3 regions of the Bradyrhizobium sp. 26S5 genome follow, and region 3 is predicted to be linked to each of the others. Evidence: riboswitches for the same ligand, from Rfam matches in the RefSeq annotation. Region 3 holds a riboswitch; each other region holds the start of a gene.
What was found. A riboswitch is a leader RNA that binds a small molecule or an ion and turns the genes downstream of it on or off. The one in region 3 is predicted to bind cobalamin.
Positions count from the first base shown of each region.

Region 1: another riboswitch for cobalamin. It lies ahead of V5279_RS06780 (ribonucleoside-diphosphate reductase subunit alpha); the one in region 3 lies ahead of V5279_RS22370 (ribonucleoside-diphosphate reductase subunit alpha).
Region 2: another riboswitch for cobalamin. It lies ahead of V5279_RS16050 (DUF1636 domain-containing protein); the one in region 3 lies ahead of V5279_RS22370 (ribonucleoside-diphosphate reductase subunit alpha).

Region 1 is NZ_CP145948.1:1,414,843-1,425,046, forward strand. Features, by position in the region: gene V5279_RS06755 (SctD/MshK family protein) at 1-268, opposite strand, end outside; gene V5279_RS06760 (hypothetical protein) at 387-578, opposite strand; gene V5279_RS06765 (hypothetical protein) at 621-920, opposite strand; gene V5279_RS06770 (DUF1521 domain-containing protein) at 1,867-3,381, shown strand; gene V5279_RS06775 (hypothetical protein) at 4,108-4,305, opposite strand; cobalamin riboswitch at 4,986-5,199, shown strand; gene V5279_RS06780 (ribonucleoside-diphosphate reductase subunit alpha) at 5,564-7,243, shown strand; gene V5279_RS06785 (ribonucleotide-diphosphate reductase subunit beta) at 7,234-8,475, shown strand; gene V5279_RS06790 (hypothetical protein) at 8,520-9,095, opposite strand; gene V5279_RS06795 (nodulation protein NolW) at 9,348-10,046, opposite strand.
Region 2 is NZ_CP145948.1:3,477,559-3,487,762, reverse strand. Features, by position in the region: gene cobG (precorrin-3B synthase) at 1-641, opposite strand, end outside; gene cobN (cobaltochelatase subunit CobN) at 638-3,886, opposite strand; gene cobW (cobalamin biosynthesis protein CobW) at 3,886-4,920, opposite strand; gene V5279_RS16050 (DUF1636 domain-containing protein) at 4,917-5,291, opposite strand; cobalamin riboswitch at 5,385-5,596, opposite strand; gene cobO (cob(I)yrinic acid a,c-diamide adenosyltransferase) at 5,633-6,286, shown strand; gene V5279_RS16040 (cobyric acid synthase) at 6,298-7,746, shown strand; gene cobD (threonine-phosphate decarboxylase CobD) at 7,966-8,931, opposite strand; gene cbiB (adenosylcobinamide-phosphate synthase CbiB) at 8,943-9,884, opposite strand; gene cobU (bifunctional adenosylcobinamide kinase/adenosylcobinamide-phosphate guanylyltransferase) at 10,012-10,204, shown strand, end outside.
Region 3 is NZ_CP145948.1:4,819,795-4,829,998, forward strand. Features, by position in the region: gene prpC (bifunctional 2-methylcitrate synthase/citrate synthase) at 1-726, opposite strand, end outside; gene V5279_RS22340 (MmgE/PrpD family protein) at 737-2,287, opposite strand; gene V5279_RS22345 (acyl-CoA thioesterase) at 2,284-2,709, opposite strand; gene V5279_RS22350 (short-chain fatty acyl-CoA regulator family protein) at 2,844-4,268, shown strand; gene V5279_RS22355 (DUF3526 domain-containing protein) at 4,633-5,058, shown strand; gene V5279_RS22360 (PepSY domain-containing protein) at 5,198-6,625, shown strand; gene V5279_RS22365 (hypothetical protein) at 6,700-7,188, shown strand; cobalamin riboswitch at 7,416-7,632, shown strand; gene V5279_RS22370 (ribonucleoside-diphosphate reductase subunit alpha) at 7,753-10,204, shown strand, end outside.

The DNA.
Region 1 (10,204 bases), 3.4 Mb from region 3:
CGACGGCAGGAAGAGGAACACTAACGCGCTCGCCTGGGGGCATATTCTCGCGGCCGTCCAGTCTGATATTGGCTGCAAGGGCCTCGATCTCGATCGAATTGGTATGCGGGGTGATGCGAAGGTGGCGCGGTTCGAGCCCTTGTTCAAAGAAGATCAAATCGGCATCGAGGCCGCTGCCGATGAGGCTGGCCCCAATAGCGGTTTTGCCCCTAAGCCCGGCATAGAGTCCCGATAAGACCTCAAACTCGAGAGAAATCGATTCGCTCACGGATCATCTCCTGAATAACGAGACAAGCCGTACGGCAGTTCGCCGCACGGCTCTTGCAGAGTTCGTCATTCACTGCGCGGACACGGTAGCGACTCGGTGAGCCAACCGCCTTGCAGATTTACTGGACGCGTTCGTCGGCGACCTTCTTCTCGGAAGAGAGCTCGGTCGTAATTCTGCGCATTGCCACGGCCTGGGCCTGAACTTTTTGGCTAACACGCTCGAACTCAGCCATCTGGTTCTGGAAACCGGCATCCTGGGTCTGCTGAGTAGCAGGAGCGGCACCGTTACCGCCAACACTATTAACCGCCATGTCTATTCACCTTTCTTTGTCGTGTGTCGTAGTTGTGGCCTGCTACGTCGGGCGGGCCGATGATACGATGGCAGGAATAGAAAGAAAGACGTGCTCGCCCCCCAGACTGCTCAGGCTCAGCTCTGCGTTCTTGCCGAGACCATCGGTCTTGGGCTGTACGTTGCTCGCTTCAGCGTTCTTGTTGTCGGCAGCTTTGTCGGGGTGACTATCTTCGGACCCCAGCTTGTGGATCACCTTTCCAAAGGCGTGATCAAGGGCCCCGCCCACGGCGGAACCAATCGCAGCTCCGGCAGGTCCGCCCAACCGTCCGCCGGCAGCGCTTCCGATCATTTCTCCAATCATCGACTTCTCCTATGCTCGTCTTGTTACGCTCAATAGACGACTCCTCGCCTACAGTTCAGCGGCCTCATGCTAGGAGTGCTACCTTTCGAGAAGCTGACGAGTCTCGCGTTCCAGAACATTGGGCGGCACTTTGCAGAAGCTCATCACCTGCTGACAGCTTGCAAGCTTCATTTGCCTCCCTGGCCGCGCGTATGATCATCCTGACGCCGAGCCGATATCGGCGCGGCGAACGTGCCTGCGCGTCAGGCGCAATTCGTTGGTCTGGTGAAGCTTGCAGCGAAGCTCTGACGGGTGTGCGTGGTCCGGCGATCAGGCCCGGTCGCTGGGCCTACGGCCGGGTTGTTGCGTTTGTCGGTGAGCGTTGCTGCAGAGACTGATGGTGTGATCGCTGGCACTTAGAGATTGCATCGATAGCGCGCGACGGGGGGGGGGGGGGGGGGGGGGGGGGGGGGGGGCTGGTCCGACGGGGCGACTGGCGGCTTCGCGGTGAGACCTCGTCGCTTATTGAGGCCTCGCAAGGAACAGGGCCTGCTCAGTGTAGCTGACATCGGACAGTCGATCGTCGGCTGCGAGACTGCATGTTACCGGTGATCGGCGAGCGTGGATATTCCCTAAAGGTGGCCTGTCGTGGAAGGCGGCTGCGAGCAATCATGCGATCCCCAGCCCGTGTCTGCTGACGAGGGCTGTGATGTTCAGTCGATGGTTTGTTGTCGTCAGCTTTTCGACAGGTACTGCTGGTACAGTCTTGGGACTTGGATGTGTGCGACATGCTCGTGCCAAACCGACGAGAGGAGGGGGTGGGGCTCATCAGGGTTGCCGGCGCCGGCAGCGAGAAGCATCCATTCGCTCCCCATCGGGCAGGGGTGCGTTCTAAAATGGTTCCTAGTTGATTGAGCGCAACGCTCGCAATTTTACCGCTTTCTTCGATGCAACAGGAGTGAACTAAATGGCGTATCTTCCCGTGGCCGGTCTCCCCGTGGTCGGCGCACTCGATTCGACGGTGAATGGAGTGGGGTCTGACGGGGTGGTTGCCAGCCCCGCTTTCGGCGCGCTGTTGGGGCAGTATGCCCCGGCGGGTGCCTACCAGTACCTGCCGGCAGGTGCTGCCGTCGTTGTCGCTCCGGTGGTCGTCGCTCCAGTTGTGGCTGCTCCCATGTACATGATGGCGCCGCCGCCTCCTCCTTCCATGCTGTTGAGCCAGCAAAGTTCGGGTTTGGAGCCTTCCGTCGATCCGGTATGGACGCATGAGGTCAAGGATGGTAAGGCCACGATCAACCTCGGCGACAAATATACGATCACGGCCGATGAGAAGGATGGCACCTGGACCGTTCGCAACAACCAGACCGGCCATGTCACGAAGATCCATGGCGATCCCCATGTTGACGCGGACGGGGATGGCAAGGATGACTTCGACTTCAAGAAAGATATGACCTTCCAGCTCGACGATGGGACCAAGATTACCGTCAATAATGTCGACTACGGTAATGGTGAGGCCATCTCCTCAAAGTTGACCATTACGAACGGTCACAACGCGATGGTTGTGGAGGGGCTCGGCGACGACAAGGATGGCAAAAACAATCTGAGGGTGACTCAGTCCAATGCTGGCATGACTCTTGATGAGCTGACACCCGATGGTGCCCAGGCGATCCATGAGAGCGGCCAAGGCTGGGTCGATGGCGCCGGCGGCGTGGTGAATCAGGCGAGTATCGATGCCGGCGAACAGGGTCGCGCGCCGGGCAGCTACCAGTCTGCAAGCGCAACGCCTGCCACTGCAACACCCGTGTTCTTCGTTCCTCCTCCACCGCCACCTCTTGCGATGGTTCCGCTTGCCGTCGCTCAGGCGCCAGCGCCGTCATCTCAGCCAGCGCCGTCATCTCAGCCAGCGCCAGTGTGGTCGCACGAGGTCAAGGACGGCAAGGCGACGATCAACCTTGGTGATAAGTATACGATCACAGCCGATGAGAAGGACGGCACCTGGACCGTTAGGAACAACCAGACCGGCCATGTCTCGAGGATCCACGGCGATCCTCACGTCGATGCTAATGGCGACGGCAAGGACGATTTCGACTTCAAGAAAGGTATGACCTTCCAGCTCGACGACGGCACGAAGATCACGGTGGACACGGTCGATTATGGCAAAGGAAAAACCATCTCCTCGAAGCTCACCATCACCAACGGCGACAATGCCATGGTTGTGGAGGGGCTCGGTGACGACAAGGATGGGAAGAACAATCTGAAGGTCACGCAGTCTAATGCTGGGCGGACGCTTGATCAGCTGACGTCCGATGGCGCTCAGACAATCCATGAGACAACTCAGGGGTGGGTTGACAACTCCGGACGCAAGGTGACGCAGGCGGTGATCAACCACAATGAGAACCCGGATGCGCCACCGGATTTCAAGACGATGATGCACGAGAGCATGTTCCAGCGCATTTTCCATCGCCATGCACAGCCGGCATGAGGCCCGATCCCGGGGCGTGTCGGAAACTCGTGGAAGCGGGCGCTAGCGCCCGCCTTTCATTTTCGCCAAACGGCCGCGAGAAGGGCAGCTTGGCGATCTATCGATTCAGGATCGACGGTAACAGTCAGATTGTCTCGGCAATCGCAGCCTTCGCCCCGACAAACGGGCGGAGGGCCTCCAGGCCCGGCTACCCGGCCAGAATTGCTGTGGCGCGTTCCCGCCCGTTGTCGGCGATGGAGGCGCTGCACAGGAACGGTGCTCTCAGGTTTGTCTGCATGTCAAAGTCATGCCGACGCAAGCGTCGCAGTGAAAATCCCGTCAAGATCGCAAATTGGATTGAGGGCTGCCTCGATGGCGCGATCTACCCTCGGCTCAAAAGCACAAGCCCTGCCTCGCGTTGAGCTCTGCCTGTCTTTAGCCTCCGAAGCCGGGCGTGAACCCTTGCGCCCCCCGAACATCCATCAGCTTCTCAGGAAGCCGGAGGCGCTATGGGCTTTGAGCATCGCCATTCCCGTCAAAGTAAGCTGCTAGGGACGTTAAAAGGAAATCGCAGCAGCCCGCCGCCAAAAAGATCCCGGTGCATTCGGATTCGCGGGACCCGCTCGCAGCTCGGATCTGAGATCATTGAATGCGCATCTAATTGGTGGCACGTGCCAAGTTTCACTTGGCACGTCTTCGATTCGATTACTACGCGGGCTGTATCTCTATGTGGCGCCGAGCTTCGGCTCACCCATCATCAAGCTCGCTCATGGCCTCATCCATATCCGACTGGGAATCGCTTATGACTTGCGTGGCGACGGAAACGAGAGCCTTTTCGAATGCTCGGCGCAGTAGCGCTGCACGCGTGTCATCGCCGCCGCTCTCGGCGGTGTCGGAGGGGGCGCCAACCTGCGGCGCTGTTGCATTAATATCGGCTGCGTTCATGTCGTAACACCCGGATAGCGGCGTCGCCGCGAGATGACCTATCCGCTTCATGCTAGCAGGGACAGCTTGCGAAAAGCTGACTAAGATCGAGCCTCCTTGGCGGCTTCATCCATGACCACGCAAGTGAGGACAACCGTTGTGCCGGCACGGTCATTACTGCGATCGGAGCTCTGGTAAATCATGGCGCCAAAACACTTGGCCACGTCAGCAAGCGCGACGGCGACTGTTGCGCGTTGAAGGCTCAGTGGTACCACAAGCATTTGTGGAGCTATCGCGCTCGATCTGGCGCGCGCGGCAAGCCACCGAGATCGCACGATCATGGCAGGACGCACCTCACGCCAGTTCCACAAGAAGAGCAACACCTTGCTGGCGCAGCTCGATCGCATTCTCGACCGCTTTGAATTGCAAGCCAAACGTTGCGCGTCATGAGATTATCCCTCGCCAGCATCGCCCAGAACCTTCGCCGAACGGATTCCTATCCAACGCGGACTCGCATAGGCACCCGTCATCGCGACGGAGCATCGAAATCAAAATGCTGCCACTCTTTTCACAGAATGGGCCGAAGCAGGGGGGGGCATTTGCTCGAACACAGCGTTGCGGGCCCGGACCCGGAGCGGACGTGGCGTCCTGCGTCTCGACTCCCCTGCCACAAGCCTTGACGAATCTCGACGCGCGGCGTCTGTATGTAGATCTGCCACGGTCTTCCATTCTGCATCTAGTAGGGTGGAAGCTAAGAGAGAACCCGGTGCGCCGGTAACGGCTATTCCGGGGCTGCCCCCGCAACTGTAAGCGGCGAGCGGTTGTCATAATGGTCACTGGCCGCGACAGCACCGGGAAGGCCGACAGCCGCAGCGACCCGCGAGCCAGGAGACCGGCCGCGACAGAATAGAACGTCCTCGGGCGGGGTGCCCCGTGCGTCGCTTGCAGCCTGGGACGTTTGACCCGTCTCCTCGCAAGTCGTGCGCGTGGCTTCACCCCCTAACATCGCGGGGTTGCCGATGTCGCCGTCTTACGATTTCAATCAGCATGGTCATCTAATTGAGTGGCCGAGTGTGCGGCCGTGGCCGGCGCGGCCAAAGTCTGCCGCGCCTCAGCGGTGTGTTGTGCCGCCGCCGTCATCGCCTCCGCTGCCGCGGCCTCTCGCGCCATTGCCAAAGCCGTCCGATCTCACGCTCGATCGATCGCGCGACGGCCTGCTGACCGCGTTCGGCAAGCTAACGCGCCGATCGTTCTGCTCGTCGGCGAAAGCGTCCAGGACATGTTCGCGCGGGTGTCCTGTGCCTTCGCGGACGATGTTGCGCACGCCCAACGTCTCTATGACGCGATGTCTCGGCTGTGGTTCATGCCAGCCACGCCGGTGCTGTCCAATGGCGGCACCACGCGCGGCCTGCCAATCTCGTGCTTCCTTAACTCGGTGTCGGACTCGCTCGAAGGCATCGTTGGCACCTGGGACGAAAACGTGTGGCTTGCCTCCAACGGGGGCGGTATCGGCACGTACTGGGGCAATGTTCGCTCGATCGGAGAGAAGGTGAAGGGCGGCGTCAGCTCAGGCGTCATCCCGTTCATCCACGTCATGGACGGCCTGACGCTGGCGATCGGCCAGGGCTCGTTGCGGCGCGGCTCGGCGGCGGTCTATCTCGATATCCAGCATCCCGAGATCGAGGAGTTTCTCGAGATCCGCAAGGCGTCCGGCGACTTCAACCGCAAGAGCCTCAACCTGCATCACGGCATCAACCTCACCGACGAGCTCATGCGTGCCGTGGGCGCCGGCACCGCGTTCGCTCTGCGCAGCCCGAAGACGAACGAGGTCGTCCGCGAGATCGACGCGCGACAGCTATGGCAACGCATTCTTGAGAACCGGTTGCAGACAGGCGAGCCTTATCTCTTGTTCATCGACACTGTGAATCGCGCGCTTCCCAAGCACCAGCGCGAGCTCGGTCTCAAGGTCTCGACCTCCAACCTGTGCAGCGAGATTACGCTCCCGACCGGCATCGACCATCGCGGCGAGGAGCGCACCGCGGTGTGCTGTCTGTCATCGCTCAACCTCGAGACTCGGGACCAATGGAATGAGGAACCCGGCTTCATCGAGGACGTCATGCGCTTCCTCGACAACGTGCTCACCCACTTCATCACGACGGCGCCGGAGGGTATGAAGCGGGCCCGCTACGCCGCCCTGCGCGAGCGCTCCGTCGGACTTGGCGTCATGGGCTTCCACTCGTTCCTCCAGGCGAATGGCATTCCAATGGAGAGTGGCTTGGCGAAATCATTCAATCTAAAGATGTTTCAGAAGATCCGGGGTGATGCCGACGCGGCATCCGTCGCCCTTGCTCGCGAGCGTGGCCCGTGCCCGGACGCCCTGGAACGTGGCGTGATGGAGCGCTTCAGCCAGAAGATCGCGATCGCGCCGACTGCTTCGATCAGCATCATCTGCGGCGGCACCAGCGCATGCATCGAGCCGATCCCGGCCAACATCTACACCCACAAGACGTTGTCTGGTGCCATCTCGGTACGTAATCCTCATCTGACCAGGGTACTGATCGCCAAGGGCGCCGACACCCCGGTGACCTGGCAGTCGATCATTGCGCAGGAGGGGTCGGTCGCCCATTCCGACATTCTGTCGGAACACGAGAAAGCGGTGTTTCGCACCGCTTTCGAGGTCGACCAGCGCTGGATCGTCGAGCTTGCAGGCGACCGGGCCGCATTCATCTGCCAGAGTCAGTCAATCAACCTCTATCTGCCGGCCGAGGTCGATAAGTGGGATCTCCACATGCTGCACTGGACGGCGTGGAAGCGTGGGGTGAAGAGCCTTTATCACTGCCGTTCAAAATCGATCTCGCGCGCGGCGTTCGCCGGCAAGATCGTCGACGATGACGAGGCCGCGCCGCGGCAGCTGCCTGCGCAGCGCACCGATTATGAGGAGTGCCTCGCATGTCAATGATCGATCTCTCGTGTGTCGATCCGCGCACGCTGATCGGCAAGGGACGCGTTGGTCTCCTTGACTCGATGGGCAGCTATGACGTTGATCGCTACGCTTGGGCCTACGAGTTCTGGAAGCGTCAGCAGCAGACGCATTGGATGGCCGAGGAGGTGCCGCTCGGCAACGACCTCAAGGACTGGGCGTCGGACCGCGTCACCGCCAGCGAGCGCGCGCTGCTCACCCAGATCTTTCGCTTCTTTACTCAGTCGGACATCGAGGTCGGTGACAATTATCTCAAGCGATACATCCCGATTTTCCAGCCGCTCACCGTCCAGATGATGATGGCGGCCTTCACGAACATGGAGACGGTCCACATCAACGCCTATGCGCTGCTGCTCAAGACGCTCGGCATGCCCAAGACCGAGTTCGAGGCATTTCGCAGCTATGCGCAAATGCGCGCCAAGGCGGACTACATGCACGAGTTCGGCGTTGACACCGTGGCCGATGTCGCGCGCACCCTGGCTATGTTCGGCGCCTTTACCGAAGGCATGGCGTTGTTCGCGAGCTTCGCTATGCTGCTCAATTTTCCGCGCCACAACAAGATGAACGGCATGGGACAGATCGTAAGCTGGTCGGTGCGCGACGAGAGTCTCCACTGCGAGGGCGTCATCAAGCTGTTTCACGAATGGCACCGCGAGACCGGCGCCGTGACGCGCTCGGTCCGTGACGACATCGTCGATGTCGCCAGAACGATGGTAAAGCTGGAGGAGAACTTCGTCGATCTCGCCTTTGGCCTGGGCAAGATCGAGGGCATGCGTCCTGAGCAGATCCACGCCTACGTCCGTTATGTCGCCGACTGGCGACTGACCCAACTCCGGATTGCCCCGGTTTTCGGCTTCTTCAAGGCGGAGGAGGATGGGTTCACGCAGCTCAAGCCGCATCCGCTGCCTTGGCTCGTCGAGATTCTCAATGGCGTCGAGCACGCCAATTTCTTCGAGCAGCGCGCCACGGAGTACTCCAAGGCGGCGAGCCGAGGCAGCTGGGGGACGGCGAGGACGGGGTGTGGGCGGCTTTCGGCCGTATGTAGGCAGCCGGAACAGCATGCGTCCGTTCATACATCTTGGAGGTTCGCGGAAGTCCTCTGCTGCGGCTTCCGGCGGCACAGCGGACCTCAAGCGGCATCATCCACGCCGCTCGAAAATCATAATGGGGAACACCCGCCCACGGGGCTGATGTACGAAAGTGAAGTCTGATCTTGTGCTGAGTTGCTTCGGTGCGGCAGACTTCGAAAAGGCGATCACAATCGTTGCAATTTGCAGATTGGCGAGACGTCCGTCCCGCATACGGAACTCGGAAAGTTCTGGCGGTACAACTTCGGAAGGCCGAGCCTGAGATGGTCCGGCGTGCGAAGGCCGGGCGTGAGAGGGGCCGGCGGAGGATGGCCGGCGTGCGAGGGATTTTTATCCATATCCTGCCATAGCAAATCTTGGTCGAAATCAGGATGCGCCTCGATCGCCTGAGCGATCGTCTGCTGCGAGAGGTGATGCGGGGACGGTTCTGGTGCTGGATCTGCACCGAGCGCAGCCGGCGCATGCGAATCATCCTCCCAACGCAAGCCTGGCGAATAGGGTTGCGCTATATCCAGGTACGGCGAATAAGGGTGCCGAGCATCCAAGTACGGCGAATAGTGACGGCCTGCGTCCAGATATGGCGAATAGGGCTCCCCCGGCAGCGCGGGCGAGGCGGTACGATGTGGCGCAGCACCACCCTGAGCGCCGTTGAGCTGCTGCTCAAAGCCGGTAGCGTCCGTGGGCGGTAGCGGTGAATTGGTGTCCGGGCTCGTGTTCGATGGTCCGAATTCGTTGAAATCCATCTGTCACTCCCGCATGATGGAGCAGCTCGAGCAATGCGAAGGCTCCTGTCCTGCGAGACCGAAGCAGCTGTTTCGGAGGTTCGCGTTGATCTTCAAGCTCTCCTGGATGCACACGTCTGGCGCGGTCGATGCGAGGCGCCGCCATCCAGACAGGCTCGTCCTGGGTAAGGCGGCTTTCGAAAAGCTGACGACCAGATGGATTTAAGCGAATGCAGTTCGGATCCTCGGCTCGAGCTCTCTCGTATTGTTAAGTCACTTCTGGCCTGCAGCTTCGCGCGCGATGCCGTCCTGATGCTGCGCTTCTGAGGAATAGTGGCTTTCAGGTCGTCCGTCGCGAATGACCGTGCTCGAGGAGCCACGAAACAACATCAAAACCGACCCCAGTGGCGGCTTTTCGGCAGCGGTTGGATTCCGCCGCGCCTGCGCCTCCGCCACAAGGCCCTTGAGCGTTTGGTCCACGAGCGCGATGAAGCGCGGCGGGCCCGAAGCCAGGACGAGGCCATCTCCTGGAGCCGGCTTCACGATATAGCGCTCATCGGAGATGTTGAGCACATCGAGCGCGGTCCTGAACGCATCGAAGCTGATCGGGTTCAACACAATGAGACGGCTTTGCGCCTCTTGAGCCGCGGATATGTAAAGCACGAGACCGTCGTAATACCATTGAAGATTGTACAGATTGGTCAAGCGCTCGAGGAACTCTCGCGGTGGCTGGTCCGGCATTCGCCCACGAATCCGGCCCTTTACCTCGGCGCTGACATTGACCCTGATATTGTGATTGTTGCCGAACTCCTGCAGCGCGGCGGAAAGGTCCTGATCCAGAACCGTGTAGCTGTAAGGAGCCGACGGCAGTGAGAGGGACGCGCCGAGCGCGCTTACCGATCCCAGATAGACAAAAACTCCGACATGGAGAACTCTCCTCAAAATGTAGACCGTTGTGGATCGGATGAGCATTCCCGAAGGCCTTCCGCCTGAAAAAAAACCTAGAATTTCATTCCAACGTGAAGGCCAAACGTGATCTTTAGATGACGTAACCAGCGGCATCTTCGTCAGGTTTTCGTCAGCTCGCCAATCTACGCTCATGATCCGTTCGTCGTTCAACCATGCCTGAT
Region 2 (10,204 bases), 1.3 Mb from region 3:
TCGGGCAGGCTCGCGCCGCCGGCGAGATAGGCCGCCATCCGTCGCCTCTCACCTTTCGCTCCGCCGGAAGCGATGAACCACTCGGCCAGCGCCAACGCGACCTGCACGGCCTCGCTCCGCGTGACGGAAAGCCCGAGCTCGGCGCCATCGGCGCGCACCAGCAGGCCGCCATTGCGATCGCGCTCGATCCTGATATCCGCAGACGCGCCAGCCAGCACCCGCTCGCTGCCATCATCGATTGCGAAACCGAACTTGGTCGGAAGATCGAGCAAAGAACCGGCGAGCACCCGCTCAAGCTCGGCGGCGAGCGCGCGCGTATCGTCGCCGGTGGCCCAGAATGGCGTCACCAGAATGTTGCGCTGCGCCTCGATGTCGGCATCCGTATCCAGCAACCCGAGCTCGCCAATTCCTTCGATCAAGCGCGGATAACCTTCATCGCTGACGCCGCGGATCTGCAGATTGGCGCGGCTGGTCAGATCGATCAGGCCGTTGCCGTGTCGTGCGGCCAGATCGGCGATTCCCGTTGCTTGCGTTGCCTCGAGCCGTCCGCCACGCGGGCGAATCCGCACCACGAGGCCGTCGCCTGATAGCATCGGCCGCAGCGCGCCGGGACACCAGCCCTTGATCGCAACAGCGCTCATGAGGCCTCCTGCAATGCCGCCGCAATCGAATTGCGCCGCGTCTGCCAGAGCGACGCCTCGTGCAACCGGGTAAAGCAGGTTTCCATCGCAGCCAGGGCAGCCGGGTTCTCGCGCGCCATGAAGCCGCGAACGTCGTCATTGCCGAGCGTCGCGTCGTAGTAGAGGTCGAACAGATGCGGCGGCACCGCGTCGGCCAGATGGGCGAACGCCGCCATGTGCTCCAGCGTCGCCGTGATCTCGGCGGCACCTCGGAAGCCATGGCGCATCATGCCGGCGATCCATGCGGGATTGGCGGCGCGCGCACGCACCACGCGCGAGATTTCCTCGGTCAACGAGCGCGCATGCGGCTGATCCGGCCGCGTCGCGTCGAGATGATAGAGCGCCGGGACCTCTGCGCCAATGCGCCGGGCTGCCGCCGCGATGCCGGCTTCATGCGCGGCATAGTCCGCCGCCAGCAGCAGGTCGGTCTCGGGCAAGTCCTGGGTATGGACAAAACTGTCGGCCGCCGCGAGCCGCCCCTCGATGCCGGCGCGATCGGGCCGCATCTCGCCGTCGGATGCAAACGCCCAGGACGACGCCGACAGCCAGGCTTCGCCGGCCGCATCGCGCGCTTCCTGGGTGAAGACGTCCGGAACCGACGCGATGCCGGCGCCATAGTGTCCCGGACGAGGCCCGAACACGCGCGACATGCGTTCGCTGTAGGGATTCTCCTCCCCCTCATCGCTGCGTTCGGACAATGCTTCCGTGGCCGCCTCGAACAACTGGGCAAGCCCCGAAAAGACGTCGCGGAACAACCCCGACACGCGCAGCGTGACGTCGATGCGGGGACGACCGAGCTCTGCCGGCGCGATGATGTCGTAGCCAACCACGCGGCCCGATCCGTGATCCCAGCGCGGCGCAATGCCGGCGAGATGCAGGGCCATCGCAAAATCCTCGCCGGCCGTGCGCATCGTCGAGGAACCCCAGAGGTCGACGACGAGCCCTTTCGGCCAGTCGCCGTGATCCTGCAGGTGACGGCGCAGCAGCTCTTCGGCGAGCTTCACGCCCTGCGCATGCGCCGACGGCGTCGGAACCCCGCGGGGATCAACGGCAAACAGATTGCGTCCGGTCGGCAGCACGTCGCGGCGCCCGCGATAGGGTGACCCCGAAGGTCCCGGCGCGACGCGCCGGCCAGAGAGCGCATCGCGTAACGCAGCCTTCTCCTTCGCACCGCAAGCGCCCTGCCCGAATATGTGCAGGCCGTCACCGAACTGGCTCTCCTTGAGATCGCAGACGAAGCGGTCGATCTGCGGAATCGCCTCGGCCGCGGAGACCGACGCAGCGAGACCAAGATCGTCCTCCAGCCCGGCCAGCCGCGCTTCCTCGCGGATATCGGCAATCAGGCGCTGCCGCCGTGCCGGATCGAGACCGTCCGCAGTCGAATATTCATCGAGTAAGCGCTCGAGCCTGCGCAAGCCTTCCGGCACCGCCGCCAGCGCGAGCGGCGGCGGCAGATGACCGATCGTCAAGGCGCCGATCCGCCGCTTGGCCTGCGCCGCCTCGCCGGGATCGTTGACGATGAAGGGATAGATGACGGGCAGATCACCGATCAGCGCCTCGGGCCAGCACGCGGACGACAGCGCGACCGACTTGCCGGGCAACCATTCCAGTGTGCCGTGCGCGCCCATGTGCACGACGGCATCGATGCCCTGCTGCCTGAGCCACAGATAGAACGCGACATAGGCATGACGCGGCGTGCGCGACAGATCGTGATAGTCGGCATCGCGATGGCCGATATCACCGCGCTCCGGCTGAACGGCGATGATCGACTTGCCGCACTGGATTGCCGCGAATTGAAATTCGCCGTCACGACAATCGGGATCGTCCTCCGGCGCGCCCCATGCACGCGCGAGGTCGTCCTGGAGCTGTGACGGAAGGCCGGAGATGGCCGCGCGATACCCGGCCACGTCCCATGTCAGTTTCCGGTGCAAGAGCGCATCGCCCAGCAACGCCACCGGCTCGAGATCAAAGCCCGCGGCCGCGAGATCGGCCCGCAACGCCTCGACCGAGGCAAGCGCATCGAGGCCGACGGCATGCGCGATCTGGTGCGGACGGCCCGGATAGTTCGACAGCACGAGCGCGAGTTGCTTCTCCTGCGCGGGCTTGTCGGCAAGCCGATGCCAGGCTGCCACGCGGGCGGCAATTGCTGCGACGCGCCCGGCATCCGGCCGATGCGCAAGATGCGCGAATTGCAGATCGGGATCGCGCTCGCTCGCCGACTTGAAGCTCACCACGCCCGCAAACAGGCGGCCGTCAACCTCCGGCAACACCACATGCATCGCGAGATCGCCGGGCGACAGACCGCGGAGCGACTCGGCCCAATCCTCGCGCCGCGCCGTCGACAAGGCGACCTGGAACACCGGACATGAAGCGGCATCGAACGGCGTGGTGCCGTCATCGCCGGCCGCGGAGAATGCGGTCGCATTGACGATGGCGGCTGGAGGGCATTGCGCGAACTGAGCGCGCAGCCAATCGGCCACGCCTGCGGCCTTCAACGAGGCGACGAACACGCCGTAGGCGTCAAAACCTTTCTCGCGTAGCGCCTCGACCAAGGCATCGACCGGCGCGGTGTCGCCGGCCGCGAGATAGGAGCGATAGAAGGTCACGAGTGCCCGCGGCCGGCCACCCGATGCCGGCAACGCTGCGACAACACCGCGCCGCGGATCGTAGACGCCGATCTCCGGCAGATCGATCTCGCCGACGACAGGCCCGGCATAGAGCCCTGACGCCAGCGCCACTTGCGCGATCACGGCCTGGGCGGCGACAGGCCCCCCCTTGTCGCACAGCACCTTAAGTCGCCGCAGCGTCGAGACCGGCAGCGTGGAAAATTCGTCCAGCCGCAGATCGTCGCGGCCATCCGCCGGCAACACCACCAGGGCGATATCGCGCTCCTTTGCCAGGCGATGCACCGCGGCCAGCCCGTAGGACCAATAGGGCTCACCGCCGATCAGCCGCACCAGGATGCCGCGCGCGTGCGACAGCGTCCGCTCGATATAGGTATCGACCGACAGCGGGTGGCGCAGCTCCGCGAGATTGGCGAGCCGCAGCGACGGCAGCGCGGCGCGGCCCCGCCGCCAGCCGGCCGCGAAGGCAGCGAGATCGCTGTCGGAAAACGACAACACCACGAGATCGGCCGGATCCTGGCCGAGGTCCCTTGGTGTCGCGGTCTCCTCAAGGCCGCGGCTCTCGCGGAAGACGACGTGCATCAGACACCTAGTCGCGCCCTGATCGCAGCTTCACTGATGTCGCCGTGCTCGCCGATCACGACCAGCTTCGACTGCCGCGGCCGTGTGCCCCAGGGCATGTCGAACTGATGCCGCACGCGTTCGCCGACGGACTGCACGAGCAGCCGCATTGGCTTGCCTTCGACTGCGATATAGCCCTTGGCGCGCAGCACGTTCTGCTCGCGGGCCAGCCCCTTGATCGAAGCCACGAGTGCCTCGACATCCGAAACCTCGGGAAGATCGATCACCACGGAGTTGAAATCATTGTGCTCGTGCTCGTCCTCGCCATCGTGGTGCGACGGCCGCGACGCGAGATCATCCTCTGCCGCGGCCTCGAGCCCCAGGATCACGCGCGCATCGACGGCGCCGTCGACGATCGGCAACATCGGAACCTCGCGCGGCATTTCAGCGGCAATCACCGCTTTGGCCGCCTTGATCCCTTCCGCTCCGGCGAGATCGGCCTTGGTCAGCAGCACGATATCGGCACAGGCGATCTGGTCCTCGAACACTTCGGACAGCGGCGTCTCGTGGTCGAGATTGTCGTCGGCCGCACGCTGTGCATCGACTGCTGCGGGATCCGGCGCAAAGCGGCCGGCCGCGACCGCTTCCGCATCGGCCAGCGCGATCACGCCATCGACCGTGATCCGCGAGCGGATTTCCGGCCAGTCGAACGCCTTCAGCAGCGGCTTCGGCAGCGCCAAACCTGACGTCTCGATCACGATGTGATCGGGCCTCACGCGTCGCGCCAGCAGTTGCTCCATCGCCGGGATGAAATCGTCGGCGACGGTGCAGCAGATGCAGCCATTGGCGAGTTCGACGATGTTCTCGGTCGGGCAATTGGCGTCGGCGCACGACTTCAGAATCTCGCCGTCGACGCCTTCGCTGCCGAATTCGTTGACCAGCACCGCGAGCTTCTTGCCATTGGCATTGCGGATCAGATGCTGGATCAGCGTCGTCTTGCCGGACCCGAGAAATCCGGTCACGACCGTGACCGGAATTTTGGCGAGCGTGTTCATTCTGCGGCCTCCGGGACGACGGCAAGGGGTGGAATGCGGGCGAGCGATTGCTTGCGGAAGATTTCCGGACGGCTGCGCCACGGCACGATGCCGTCAGGCGCGGCCGCATAGGCGGAGGCACCGGCGATCACATCCCTGGCATTATCAGCGGACAGGCGGCCGTAGACATAGGACCACCGCCCCGGCGCGCTGAGCGCGACCGAGCAGCCCTGGCTGCAAGCCGAGAGGCATTCGACGGGAACAAGATTGACGTCATCGGGCACGCCGGCCTCAACAAGCGCGGCATGCAGGCGCGCACCGGGCGCGATCTCACCTTCCGCCAGCGTCTGGCCGGCGCGGCAGGTGATGCAGACATGAAGTGTAACGCTCATCGCCCATCCTGGATTGACAGCGGGAGGCGAAGAGGCACACGAACCGATGTGAATGGGTTCGTTCCCCGTCGCGGAACACCCCGTCCGCCGGTCTCACTACACGTTGCGTTGGCAGGTCTCCCGGCTTGCGGAGCAGGATTTCTCCCTCGATGCCCACCTTCCCGATTCTCGACAAGGAATCAGTGGCTTTTGGGCATCTCTCCGGTCACGGTCGCGGGGGCGGCTGCTTTTCAGGCCCACCTTGAGCCCTATCGCATTCCCTCTTCGCCTGTCGTAGGACAGGAACCAACGCGGGCCCACCATTCGTCCGTGGCTCGAACTTGTCAAGCCGAAGGAATGTCATGATTTCTGAAGAAAACGGCGCCGAAGACGAGGTCGGCAGCAGCGAGGTTTCGCTGGATGCGCGCCACGCGACCAAGATGGCGAAGAAAAAGGTCGCGCGCGACAAGATCATGGCGACCAAGAGCGGTGAAAGGGGTCTGATCATCGTTCATACCGGCGCCGGCAAGGGAAAATCCTCTTCGGCCTTCGGCATGATCGTGCGCTGTGTGGCGCATGGCTTTCCCTGCGCGGTGGTGCAGTTCATCAAGGGCGCCTGGGATACCGGCGAGCGCCGCCTGCTCACCGGGCATTTCGGCGAACTCTGCCAATTCCACGCGATGGGCGAAGGCTTTACCTGGGAGACGCAGGATCGCGCGCGCGACATCGCGGCGGCCCAGGCCGGCTGGGAAAAGGCCAAGCAGCTGATCGCAGACCCGAGCTTGCGCATGGTTGTGCTCGACGAGATCAACATCGCGCTGCGCTATGACTATCTCGCCATCGCCGATGTCGTCGAGTTCCTGACCACGTCAAAGCCGCCGATGACGCATGTCGTGCTCACCGGGCGCAACGCCAAGGAGGAGCTGATCGAGATCGCCGATCTCGTCACCGAGATGACGCTGGTGAAACATCCGTTCCGCTCCGGCATCAAGGCCCAGCCGGGCGTCGAGTTCTGACTGTTATCGCCATGGCGCGTGCATTGATGATCCAGGGAGCCGGTTCGGACGTGGGCAAGTCGCTCATCGTCGCGGGCCTGGCGCGCGCTGCCAGTCGGCGCGGCCTGCGCGTGCTGCCTTTCAAACCGCAGAACATGTCCAACAACGCGGCTGTGACCATCGACGGCGGCGAGATCGGACGTGCGCAGGCCCTGCAGGCGCTCGCCGCCGGTGTCGAGCCGCACACCGACATGAACCCGGTGCTGCTGAAGCCGGAGAGCGATGTCGGCGCCCAGATCATCGTGCACGGCAAACGGATCGCGACCGCACGCGCGCGCGAATATTCCGCTATGAAACCGTCGCTGATGGGCGCGGTGCTGGAGAGTTTTGGGCGGTTGAAGGATCGCGCCGATCTGGTGCTGGTCGAAGGCGCCGGCAGCCCCGCCGAGGTCAATCTGCGTAAGTCCGATATCGCCAATATGGGCTTTGCACGCAAAGCTGACGTCCCCGTGGTGCTGGTCGGCGACATCGACCGCGGCGGCGTCATCGCACAGCTCGTCGGTATCCAGGCGGTGATCGATCCCGAGGATGCCGCGATGATCCAGGGCTTTGTCATCAACAAGTTCCGAGGCGATCCGACGCTGTTCGACGACGGCTACCGCCTGATCGAATCCCGCACCGCATGGCGCGGCTTTGGCGTGCTGCCCTGGTTCGTCCGCGCCGGCGAGCTTCCGGCCGAAGACGCGCTCGGGCTCGGCGAGGCGCGCAAGCCCGGCCAGTGCAAGATCGCCTTCCTTGCGCTGTCGCGGATCGCCAATTTCGACGATCTCGATCCGCTGAAGCTCGAGCCCGGCGTCGATCTCGTGATGGTACGGCCGGGCGAAGCCATCCCGGGTGATGCGAAGCTCGTCATCCTGCCCGGCTCGAAATCGACCCGCGGCGACCTCGCCTTCCTGCGCGCGCAGGGCTGGGACATCGATCTCGTGGCGCATCATCGCCGCGGCGGTCATGTCCTTGGCCTCTGCGGCGGATATCAGATGCTCGGCGAGAGCGTCGCCGATCCCGACGGGATCGAAGGTCCCGCCGGCGAAACGCGCGGCCTCGGACTTCTTGATATCACAACTGTCATGACCGAGCAGAAGACGCTGACACGCGTCAGCGCGGTGCATGCCGCTACCAGTCAGCCGATCAGCGCCTATGAAATCCATATCGGGCGCACCGACGGTCCGGATCGTATCAGGCCATTTGCGTCGCTCGACGGCGCCGCTGAAGGTGCCGTTTCCGCCGATGGTCGCGTTCACGGCAGCTATCTGCACGGCCTGTTCACGTCTGACGAGTTTCGCAAGGCCTTCCTTGCAAGGCTCGATATTCCCGCGGCCGACCAGCCGTACGGCGCCCGGGTCGAGAGCGCGCTCGACGCGCTCGCCGAACACATCGAGACCCATCTCGATGTCGAAGGCCTGCTCGCGCTGGCGCGCTAGCGCGTGATGAGATGAGTTTGAGTTGGAACGGCGTCGAAGGTTCACCTCTCCCTTGGGAGAGGTCGATTTGCGCAGCAAATCGGGTGAGGGGCTACGGACTATCGAGAGAGCGAGAGCCCTCACCCGGATTGCTTCGCAATCCGACCTCTCCCCGATGGGGAGAGGTGGACCGAAATCGCGGCGAGCTGATTCCACCCAATCGTATCGCGCGTTAGACGATCAGCGCGACAGCACGGCAGACAGCCGAGCCCATTCGGCTTCGCTGCCGGGCAGACCGAGGCGCAACCATCCCGGCCGCTGCTGAAACACGCGCGACCAGATCAGCCCATGGGCAAGCTCGTCCTGGGCGACCAACGCATCGCCGGTTTCGTAGAGACGGAACAGCGGCGTGCCACCGACCAGGGTCCAGCCCTGCGATCGCACCGCTGCATCGAGCCTGACGCAGTCGGCCGCCAGCCGTGCGGCCGTCGCCTTTGCCCAGTCGTAATCGAGCAATGCACGCCGCCCGATCGCAATCGCGGCCCCCGAAACCGGCCATGGGCCCGCCATCGCCGCAAGCGCGCCGATGTCCGGCTCACTGCCGATCGCGAAGCCGAGCCGCAAGCCGGCAAGCCCGTAGAATTTGCCGAATGAGCGCAGGATCACGAGCCCCGCTCGTCCGGCTTCCGGTGTGAGCGACAGGTCCGGCACGGCATCCGCAAAACTCTCGTCTATGACGAGCCGGTCGACGCGTGGCAAAAGCGCGAGCAGCTCGCGCCGGTCGTGGTGCCGCCCATCGGGATTGTTCGGATTGACGACGACGGCAAGATCGGCGCCCGCAAGCGCTGCGAGATCGGACACCTCGGCGACGTCCCAACCGGCGGCCGACAACACCGCGGCATACTCATTGTAGGTCGGCGCAAGAATCCGCGCCCGCCCTCGGGACGCCAGCTGCGGCAGCAGCTGAATGGCGGCCTGCACACCGCCCATCGCCACGATCGGCGCGTCGGTCGCATAAGCCTGCCGCGCGGCGGCGTGGAGGGATTCGATCTCGGATCGCGACGGCAAGGCGCTCCACTGCCGCGGCTCCACATCGACCAGGGGATAAGGCACCCGATTGATCCCCGTCGACAGGTCGATCCAGTCGTCCGCGGCGCCGCCGAAGCGTTGCTGGGCGACATCGAGATTTCCGCCGTGCTCACGCATGCGCCGCTCCTTCACGCCAGCGCCAGAGCGACGAACGCCGCAGCCAGCAGCATCATGGCGTAGCGATAGAGTTTCAGCCCGGCGTGGATGTCGGCGGCAGCCGGATCGCGCGCGCCTTCATTCAGCCAGGGCTCATCGGCGATGCTGCCGTGATAGATGCGGGGACCGCTGAGCCGCACGCCGAGCGCACCGGCCATCGCCGCTTCCGGCCAGCCGGCATTCGGCGAGCGATGGCGGCGCGCGTCACGCAACATGCATGACCACGCCTGCGAAGGCCGCGCGGCGAGCACCACGAACAAAAGCCCGGTCAGCCGCGCCGGAACGAGATTGGCGAGATCGTCGATCCGGGCGGCCGCCCAGCCAAAGGCCTCGTGCCGCTCGGTGCGATGCCCGATCATGGAGTCCAGCGTGTTGATCGCCTTGTAGCCGAGGATTCCCGGCAGGCCGAACAGCGCGCCCCAGAACACCGGCGCGACGATGCCGTCGGATGCATTCTCGGCGAGGCTCTCGATGGTCGCGCGCGCGACGCCGGCATCGTCGAGCGTCAAGGGATCGCGTCCGACGATTTGCGCGACCGCGGAGCCCGCGGCCGCGATGTCGCCGGACGCCAGCGGATTGGCCACCGCCGCGACATGGTCATGCAGCGAGCGCAAGGCCACCAGCGGCCACGCCAGGATGCCCACAAGGACGACACGCATCCATCCGGATCCGAGCACGGACTGAACCGCCCAACCGAGAGCCATCGCCAGCGCGATCACCAGGATAGCAGCCGCGACACCGGCGACGCGGCGAAACGCCGGCGGGTCAGTGTCCCGGTTCCAGGCGCTGTCGACAAGCTGGATCAGCCGGCCGAGCCAGGTCACGGGATGGCCGATGCGCGCAAACAGCGGCGACGGCCAGCCAATCAGGGCATCCACCGCCATCGCCACCGCCATCGCTCCCGCAAAGCCCACTTAACCCTCTCCTCGCCGCGATCCCCCTGATGCGCAAGACATTGGCCGAGTGCAAGCCCTCCGTGGCGGATTTCGGCTTTGTGTTTCACCGCGATTGGTGGTTAGAGCGACGTAAACAGGAGATCCCATGGCCGTCATTCTGATCACGGGCGGAGCCCGGTCCGGGAAAAGCCGGCGCGCCGAATTGCGCGCACGCAGCTTTCCGGAGCGGCCGGCCTATATCGCGACCGCCGAGGCGCTCGATGCGGAAATGGACGAGCGGATCGCCAAACATCGCGCGCGGCGCGGCAGCGACTGGATCGAACGCGAGGTGCCGCTCG
Region 3 (10,204 bases):
GGCGTAGCGCTTCTGGACCTCGAAGGCGACTTCGTTGGCGCCGCCATGCTTCGGCCCACGCAACGCACCGATCGCGCCGGTTACCGCCGAATACAGGTCCGCGCCGGTACCGGCGATCGAGCGCGCCGTGAAGGTCGAAGCGTTGAATTCGTGCTCGGCATAGAGATTGAGCGAGGTGTGCATCGCGCGTTCATGCGAAGCTGACGGCGGCTTGCCGTGCAGCAGGTGCAGGACGTGCGCCCCGATCGAATCGTCGTCGGTCTCGACCTCGATACGGCGGCCGTTGTGGGCGTAGTGGTGCCAGTACAGCAACATCGAGCCGAGCGAGGCCATCAGGCGATCGGCGATGTCGCGCGCGCCTGGCGTGTTGTGGTCATGACTCTCCGGCAGCACGCAACCGAGTGCCGAGACGCCGGAGCGCATGACGTCCATTGGATGGGCTGCGGCCGGCAATTGTTCCAGCGTGTTGAGTACCGCGCGCGGGAGGCCACGCAGCGCCTTCAGCTTGGCCTTGTAGTTGGCGAGTTCGGCGCGGGTCGGCAGGCTGCCGTGCACCAGCAGATGGGCAATCTCCTCGAATTCGCAGACGCCGGCGACATCAAGGATGTCGTAACCGCGATAGTGCAGGTCGTTGCCGCTGCGGCCGACGCTGCAAAGAGCCGTGTTGCCGGCGACGACGCCGGAGAGGGCGACGGATTTCTTGGGCGCGGGTTTCACGTCAGTCATGGTATCCTCCCTATGATCCTGCCGCGCGTCGTGCCGCGGTCTGTGTATCCGGTTTCCAGTCGAAGATTCCGTGGCTGGCCGGGGTGCCCAACTTTGAGGCGTCGACCGTGAAGGTCAGCTCAGACAGTTCGCCGGCGCGCAGCGACGGCAGCCGCTCGACGGCGGCGAGGAAGCGATCCTGCTCGGCGGTTGCGATCACGCCTTCCGCCAAGGTACGGAACTTGCGGATGTAGTCAGGCCGCTTGAACGGGCGCGCGCCCAGCGGATGCGCGTCGGCAACCGCGAGTTCGTCGCTGACGGTCGAACCGCCTTTCAGCCTGACGACGACGCGCCCGCCGAAAGCCTTCTCCTTGGGATCGTGGCTGTGATAGCGCCGGGTCCACTCGGGGTCCTCGACGGTCGAAATCTTGTGCCAGAGCTCGACCGTCGACGGACGGGCCGCACGCTCGGGCGCGTAGGACTTTTCGTGGTGCCAGCAGCCGTCTTCGAGCGCGACCGCGAAGATGTACATGATCGAATGGTCGAGCGTTTCGCGGCTCGCTTTCGGGTCCATCTTCTGCGGATCGTTGGCGCCGGTGCCGATCACGTAATGGGTGTGATGACTGGTGTGGATGACGATGCTTTCGATCGCAGCGAGATTGCCGATCTTTGGCCCCATCCGCCGCGCCAGGTCGATCAGCGCTTGGCTCTGGTACTCCGCCGAATGCTCCTTGGTATAGGTGTCGAGGATGGCGCGCTTCAGTTCGCCCTTTTGCGGCAGCGGCACGGTGTACGAGGCGGATGGACCCGAGAGCAGCCAGGCGATGAAGCCGTCTTCGCCTTCCCATGCCGGCGACGGGGCGCCTTCCCCGCGCATGACGCGATCGACAGCCTCGATCGCCATCTTGCCGGCGAACGCCGGGGCAAAAGCTTTCCAGCTCGAAATCTCGCCCTTGCGCGACTGACGGGTGGTCGTGGTGACGTGTAACGCTTGCTGCACGGCTTGGTAGATCGTCTCGGTCGAAAGGCCGAGCAGGGCGCCGATTCCGGCGGCCGCCGACGGGCCGAGATGGGCGATATGATCGATCTTGTGCTCGTGCAGGCAGATGCCCTTCACCAGATCGACCTGGATTTCATACGCCGCAGCCAGTCCGCGCAGCAGATCTTCCCCCGAGGCACCACAGTGCTGGCCGACGGCGAGCACGGGTGGAATGTTGTCGCCGGGATGCGAATAGTCGGCGGCCAGGAAGGTGTCGTGGAAATCCAGCTCGCGGACGGCGACGCCGTTGGCCCACGCCGCCCATTCCGGCGAATATTTCTGGCTGCTCGGTAGGCCGAAGATGGTCGCGCCGGGCTGCCGCGGATGCGCCTCCGCCTGGGCACGGGCGCTGACGACTGGGTGCCGCGCGATCGAAGCAGCCGCAACCGCGGCGTTGTCGATGATGCGATTGCCGATCATGTCGATGACGGGGTCTTCGATCCGGACCGGATCGGAAGCGACGGACGCGATCTTCCACGCCAGTTGATCGGCGCAGGCTAGATGTTCGGCGGACTTGTAGGTACGGACCTTGTGGTGCTTCACGAAACGGCTTCCTCTGACGTGTGGTGGCTTGTTGACTCGATTGCGGCGGGACGCCCGTTGGCGTCTACGGCAACCATCTCGAACGTTCCCCGAATGACGGATTGGCGCTGGCCGCTCATCAGGTTTTCACGGACCATCTCGACCGCGACCGTCATCGAACTTCTGCCGACGCGATCGACGCGCGCAATCAGCTCGATCAATTCGCCGACCCGGATCGGCTCGTGGAATTCGATCTTGTCGGACGTGGCCATGACGACGTTTCGGCGGGCGTGACGGGTGGCGGCGACGAACGCGGCCTTGCCCATCAGGCTCAAAGCGTTGCCGCCGAACAACGTGCCATAGTGATTGGCGAGGTCGGGAAACACGATTTCGACAAATCGGGTTTCGCCCGAGGGGCTGGTCTTCACAGCATGTGCCAGCATGGGACAATCCAAAGGGCTTGCTATTCGGTGGCGACTTCGCAATATCTGCAAACTCCTTCGCTTGAAAATGGCTGAAAAAGTGTAGTTTTGCGTAGGTTTTCTCTTCGGTTTGCAAAGTTTGCAAAGGCGCCGTGATGAAAAAGACCTTCATGGGTGTGCGGCTGAAACGCCTGCGGGAAGAACGCCGACTTACCCAGGCTGCCCTCGCGGACAAGCTCGGCATCTCGCTGAGCTATCTGAACCAGATGGAGAATAACCAAAGGCCGCTGACGCTTCCGGTCTTGCTCGCGCTGAACTCGGCCTTCGGTCTCGATCTCCAGATGTTTGCCGAAGGCGACGAAGCGCGGTTGATGTCCGACCTCAAGGAAGTGCTGTCAGACCCATCCCTCGGCGAGACCATCGCCACCGCTGAAGTCCGGGAAATTGCGCTCAACATGCCAGCGGTCGGCCGCGCCCTGGTCGGGCTGCATCGCAGATCGCGCCAGGCGGTAGAGCAGGCCGCCGCGCTGGCGGCGCGCCTTGGGGAAGACAGGCAAGCGGATGCCGCCATGCTGCCCTCGACGGCATTCGAGGAGGTCCGCGACTTCTTTTACGCCAATCACAACTACATCGCCGAGCTGGACGAGACCGCCGAGCAGATTGCCCTCAAGATCAACCTGAAGGCAGGGCAGGCGGCATCGGCACTCGCTTCTCACCTCGAAAGCGACTTTGGCGTGCGTATCGTGCTCGACGGCGTGGATGATATCGCCGCCGGTACGCAGAGATGGTTCGACGGCCAGACGAAGACCCTACATCTGTCTCGGCGCCTCCATCCGGGACAACAGGCGTTCCAGTTGGGCACGCAGATTGCGATGTTGTCGTTCGATCGCGAGCTTCAGGCACTAGTCGACAAGGCCGGCCTGACCAGCAAGGAAGCGCGGGGCCTTGCTCGCATCGGCCTGGCCAACTATTTCGCCGGCGCGCTCGTGCTGCCTTATGCGCTATTTCTCGAACAGGCAGAGCAAAGGCGTTACGACGTCGAACTTCTGACGCAACAATTCGACGTCGGATTTGAGACGATCTGCCATCGGTTGAGCACGTTGCAGCGTCCCAGCGCGCGCGGCGTTCCTTTCTTCTTCATTCGGGTCGATCGCGCAGGCAACATCTCAAAGCGTCAGTCCGCGACTGACTTCCACTTCTCTCGTGTAGGCGGGACGTGCCCGCTTTGGAACGTCTACGAGGCGTTCGCCAACCCCGGAAGGATACTCACGCAGTTGGCGCGGATGCCCGACGAACGGACGTATCTTTGGATCGCGCGAACCGTGTCGCATGGGCGCGGCGGATATCTGGCGCCGGCCAAAACCTTCGCCGTCGCGCTGGGTTGCGACATTCGCCACGCCGGCAGCGTCGTCTATTCGCAGGGGCTCGACTTGTCCGATCCCTCGGTGCCGACGCCCATCGGGATGGGCTGCAAGGTCTGCGAACGCCCGGAATGCGCGCAGCGGGCATTCCCGCCAATCGGCCGTGCGCTTCAGATCGACGAGACGCGCTCCCGCTTCGCGCCGTATGCGACGTCGTGAACGGCATCATTGATGACATTCTGTAGTCGCCGACAAAGAGGTCGCACTGCGGTACCTATCCAAGCCAGACCTACAAGGCCCGTTCATCGAGAATAGTGCGCCGCTCATCCTCAAAATTTAAAAGATGCTTCCATCTCGTAGGTCCGGGGTGCGCCGAGAAAAATCTGATCCGGATAGAAAGGATCGCTCCATGTCGCGTACTTTGTATCCGGCGCCATCGCGCACCGAACTCGCCAGTCGCACGCGCGTCGTCACAGCCGAAGCGCTTCGCGAATACGAGAATCTGTACAGCGCTGACTATCGCTATGCCTCGGATCCGGACGCCTTGCTGATCAAAGATGGCCACATCGAGATTCCGGCTCGAATGCGGGCGTTCTTCCTCGCAAAACAGCGGGTGGACGAGCAGATCGAACCGTTGCTCAAGAATTTCGATCGCCAATTGTTGCGACAGCAAGACCTGGTCGACAAGATCGGCTTTTTGTCGCCTGCGATTCTAGTCAACGAAGGGCTCAACGGGGTAGCAGGCACTGACTCGCGCCGCTTTCTCGCTTTTAAAAATCAGACGGAAGAATTTCATAACGTGTGGCGAAAATATTTCGTGCCTCTAATCGCTAACGACCGCGCGACGACGGTCGGTGATGTGGAATCTCTTCCCCGCTGGAAGTGGCGCGAGATATCAGCCGACGAAAACAACCACCGCATCTGGTCGAAGATCGGGTTGATGCTGGTGCTCCTAGCCGGGCTGGCCTGGGCAACCGTTTTCGGCGTGTCCCGCGGCTCCATTGTCTAAGCATTTCAGAAAAAACTAGTGTGTAAACCACCAAACTTTAATCTAACCGGTATTTCGAAACTCACGGCACATCCGGTTACTGCCGGAAGCCTTACGCACCTATGAAGCATCCGCTGCCTTCAAAGGGAGAGACTTCGGCATGCTGAGCGCGATTGTCCTGCTCCATCGTTGGTTGGGGTTCGCGTTCGCACTTTTGTTTGCGATGTGGTTCGCGACGGGAATGGTGATGCACTTCGTGCCATTTCCGTCGTTGAAGGAAGCGGACCGGTTCGCGGGCCTCTCTCCGATCGACGCCAAGAACTTGATCGGGCCGGCCGACGCCATCAAGGCCGCCGGCGTCGCCGATGTGTTGCGTGTACGGTTGGTTCAGCGGTCGGACGGTCCAGTCTACATTGTCTCCGGCCGATCGGCCGCGAGGTCAGTGAATGCAATCGATGCGAAGGATGCCGCGATCGTATCGCCTGACGCTGCGCGGGCCGTCGTCGATCGGTATGCCCGCAACCGCGGGATGACGGCACCATCCCTATCGGTCAGCCTTAACGACTACGATCAGTGGTCCGTGCCGAACGGTTTCGATCGCTATCGGCCGCTGTTTCGCGTCGCGCTCGGCAACGCCGACGGCGATGAACTCTACGTGGCCTGGAACACCGGCGAGGTGGTGCTGGTCACGAACTCCCGCGAGCGGCTATGGAATTACGCGGGCAGTGTGTTGCACTGGATTTATCCAACGGTTCTGCGGCGAAATTGGGCTGCATGGGATTGGGTGGTCTGGACGGCATCGTTTCTGGCGTCGATCGCCGCCTTGCTTGGCGCGATCCTGGGTATCGCACGTCTGAAGCGGCGGCAGGGCCACCTGACGACGCCGTATCGCGGCTGGCACGCCTTACATCATGTCGTCGGACTGGCAGCAGCCGTTTTCCTGCTCACGTGGATCGTCAGCGGATGGCTTTCGATGGATCATGGACGGCTATTTTCGCGCGGGCAATTGACTGACGCTGAAGCGGCGGTAGCGGTCACCGGGGTCGACATTGCGGGCCTGGCATCGTCAATTTGGCCCCCGGTCTCGCCAGGTGCACGTGAAGTCGAGTGGTTCGCATTTGGCGGACAGCAGTTTCGGCGCGACCGCGTGGCGCTCGACAAACAGATGCTGGTTCGGTCGGGCGTAGCGGCATCTGATCCGACCGGCCTTCTGGGTGCGGACGATGTCACCGGCCTGATGTCGCGCTTGGCGCCTGGATGCGGCGCGCCGGGGGCCGTGCCGGCCGACGACGCCTATGAGGCTGCATCACAACTCCCTTCGGCGCCTGTCTATCGTACGATATGCGGCGACGTCTGGTTCGATGTCGACAGCGTCAACGGCATGGTGTTGCAGCGCCTGGACTCCTCGCGTCGCGCGTATCGCTGGGCTTACCAAGCGCTTCACACGCTTGAGTTTCCGGTTCTCGTGCAGCACCCGGCAACCCGTACGCTGATCGTCGTCGGGCTTTGTACGCTGGGCTTCCTTTTTTCGATCACGGGAATTCTAATTGGCTGGCGAAGATTACTGCTGTCTCTATCCCGATCGTGAAACTATGATTTTCATTACCTTTGTGTCGTGGGGTATTGACCGTGGGGACTGTCCGCTCAATCGAGAGTCAATATTTGGACGTTACACACGAGGGCGAAGCGATCTCTGTGCGCTTTGTTCCGAATACTGATCTGACCGTGGGCTCGCATCGCCGCGCTAGTCAATCGATCAGGTTGGTCAGGACGCAACTGAAGCGGTTTGCCGACGCGGTCGAGACAAAGGATGGAGGGGTCACCGCGCATTTCTTGATGGCCGACATGAACGCCGTTTCGGATTTCATCTCGCGCATCGACGAAAAACTCGATCGCCTCCGCAACGAGAAGATCACGATCAAAATGTTGGAAGAGATCCTGCTTCTCACTCCGCTTGAGCGTCAACGCTGGACGAAAGACGGTCGCCTTCCGGCTGCTGGCAATTCCTACATCGATCGCGGCCAGAAAATTCGGCTGTGGACCTATTCACCCGATGTAGTCGCACGGCTTTGGAAAAACCCGGAGATCATCGAGAACTGGCGGAAGGCGGATCTTGCGAGTGGGTCCGCCTCGGCAGGTCAGTCCGATTGAATTGAGAATCAGGCTTGCGCATCGACGTGGTCGAGAACGTCTCTATCGGGCTCCGACAGAATCGGTGCAGTCTCATCAGCGCCTTTTCCCGTCTCGTTCCGTAGGAACACGGAAGTTCAAACGGTCCCCAATGTGGATAACGGGGCCAAGTTGTCTTCGAACTGTCTTGCGAGGCGGTTTTTTGCGTAAAGGCATTAACCGCCCATTGACACTTCGGGACGAATATCACCACATATAGCTGTCATGGTTCCACCGGATCGCAAGATTTGGTGACTAAGAGGGAAGTCGGTGAATCGCACGTGCTGCGAGATTCCGGCGCTGCCCCCGCAACTGTAAGCAGTGAGTCACTCCCGATTTAAGTCACTGGTGCGCCGTGCGCATTGGGAAGACAGGGCGTGGCGATGACCTGCGAGCCAGGAGACCTGCCGTGACATCAGAACGTCCACGGGCGGGGTGTCCGGCGGTTGCTCGTTTGCCATGCCCGGCGTTCGCCGGCCATGCGATCTGGCGCCTGTCGCAAATCCAGCCCCCATAACAACTGCATTTCTACCACGGGGCCTGCCGATGTCTTTGTCTCTCGATCGCGAACTGGCGAAAGCCACTCCAGTCATTCAGTTGCGTCCAGATTCACATGCCGCGCCGGAAGCCGAGCTTCCGATGCAGGTGATCCGCCGCAACGGGACGGTGTCGCGCTTCGACGCCAGCAAGATTTCGGTCGCGATGACCAAGGCGTTCCTCGCGGTCGAGGGCCACACCGCAGCAGCCTCCCGTCGCGTCCATGAAGTGGTCGAGCAGTTGACGGCGGAAGTCGTCACCGCGCTGTCGCGCCGCATGAGCGAAGGCCGTACCTTCCATATCGAGGACGTGCAGGATCAGGTCGAACTGGCCTTGATGCGCAGCGAGCACCACAAGGTGGCGCGCGCCTACGTGCTGTACCGCGACGAGCGCACCCGGCAGCGTGCCGAGCAGGAGGCCGTCAAGCCGCAGGCCGGTCCGCAATTCAACGTCACGCTCGCCAACGGCAGCAAGGTGCCGCTGGACAATGCGCGGCTTGCTCTGATCGCCAACGAAGCCTGCGCCGGCCTCGAAGGCGTCGACGCCGCCGCCGTGCTCGCCGAAACCCATCGCAATCTCTACGACGGCATCAGCCAGGACGAACTTGCGCTTGCGTCCGTGATGGCCGCCCGTACTCTGGTAGAGCAGGAGCCGAATTACGCCTATGTCAGCGCGCGCCTGCTGCTCGACAAGCTGCGCACCGAAGTGCTGTCCTATGTCGAAGGCACGCCGGCCAACGCCTCGCAGGCCGACATGGCGACGCGCTATGCCGAGTATTTTCCGGCCTATATCAGGACCGGCATCAAGGCCGAACTGCTCGACGCTGACCTCGCACGATTCGATCTGCCCCAGCTTGCGGCGGCGCTGAAGCCGGAGCGCGACCTGTCGTTCCAGTTCCTTGGCCTGCAAACGCTCTACGACCGCTATTTCCTGCACGAGCGCGGCAACCGCATCGAACTGCCGCAGGCATTCTTCATGCGCGTCGCGATGGGCCTTGCCGTGCGCGAGATCGACCGCGAGGCGCGCGCCATCGAGTTCTACAATCTGCTGTCATCGTTCGACTTCATGGCCTCGACGCCAACGCTGTTCAACTCCGGTACGCTGCGGCCGCAGCTTTCGTCGTGCTTCCTCACCACCGTGGCCGATGATCTCGATGGCATCTTCAAGTCGGTCAAGGACAACGCGCTGCTGGCGAAGTATTCCGGCGGCCTCGGCAACGACTGGACCCGCGTGCGCGGTCTGGGCGCCCACATCAAGGGGACCAATGGCGAGAGCCAGGGCGTGGTGCCGTTCCTCAAGGTCGCCAACGACACCGCGATCGCCGTCAACCAGGGTGGCAAACGCAAGGGCGCAGTCTGTGCCTATCTTGAGACCTGGCACATCGACATCGAGGAATTCCTCGACCTGCGCAAGAACACCGGCGACGACCGCCGGCGCACCCACGACATGAACACCGCCAACTGGGTGCCCGACCTGTTCATGCAGCGCGTCGCCGCCGACGGCGAATGGACGCTGTTCTCGCCGGACGAGACGCCCGATCTGCACGACCTCTACGGCAAGCCGTTCGCGGAACGCTATGCGTTCTACGAAGCCAAGGCGGCGAGGGGTGAGATCCGCGTGTTCAAGCAGGTCCGCGCCACCGACCTCTGGCGCAAGATGCTGACCATGTTGTTCGAGACCGGCCATCCCTGGATCACGTTCAAGGACCCCTGCAACCTGCGTTCGCCGCAGCGCCATGCCGGCGTCATCCACTCGTCGAACCTCTGTACCGAGATCACGCTCAACACGTCCGACGACGAGACCGCGGTCTGCAACCTTGGTTCGATCAACCTGCTCAACCACATCAAGGACGGGGCGCTCGACGAGATCAGGCTGAAGAACACGACGATGACGGCGATGCGGATACTCGACAATGTCATCGACATCAACTTCTACACCATTCCGGAAGCGCGCCGTTCCAACCTGCGTCACCGTCCGGTCGGCCTCGGCCTGATGGGTTTTCAGGATGCCTTGCAGGCGATGCGGATCGCGATCGCGTCCGATGCGGCGGTGGCGTTCGCCGACACCAGCATGGAAGCGATCTCGTACTACGCGATCTCGGCTTCGGTGAATCTTGCTGCCGAGCGCGGCAAGTATCCGTCGTTCGAGGGATCGCTGTGGAGCCAGGGCATCCTGCCGATCGACTCGATCGAACTGTTGGCCGACGCCCGCGGTGGCCTCGACATGGACCGCTCCAGCACCCGCGACTGGGCCAGCCTGCGTGCCCGCGTCCGGACCATCGGCATGCGCAATTCCAACGTGATGGCGATCGCGCCGACCGCGACGATTTCCAACATCTGCGGCGTCGCGCAGTCGATCGAGCCCGGCTACCAGAACCTCTACGTCAAATCGAACATGTCCGGCGATTTCACCGTCGTGAACGAGTTCCTGGTCCGCGACCTCAAGGCCCGCGGCCTGTGGG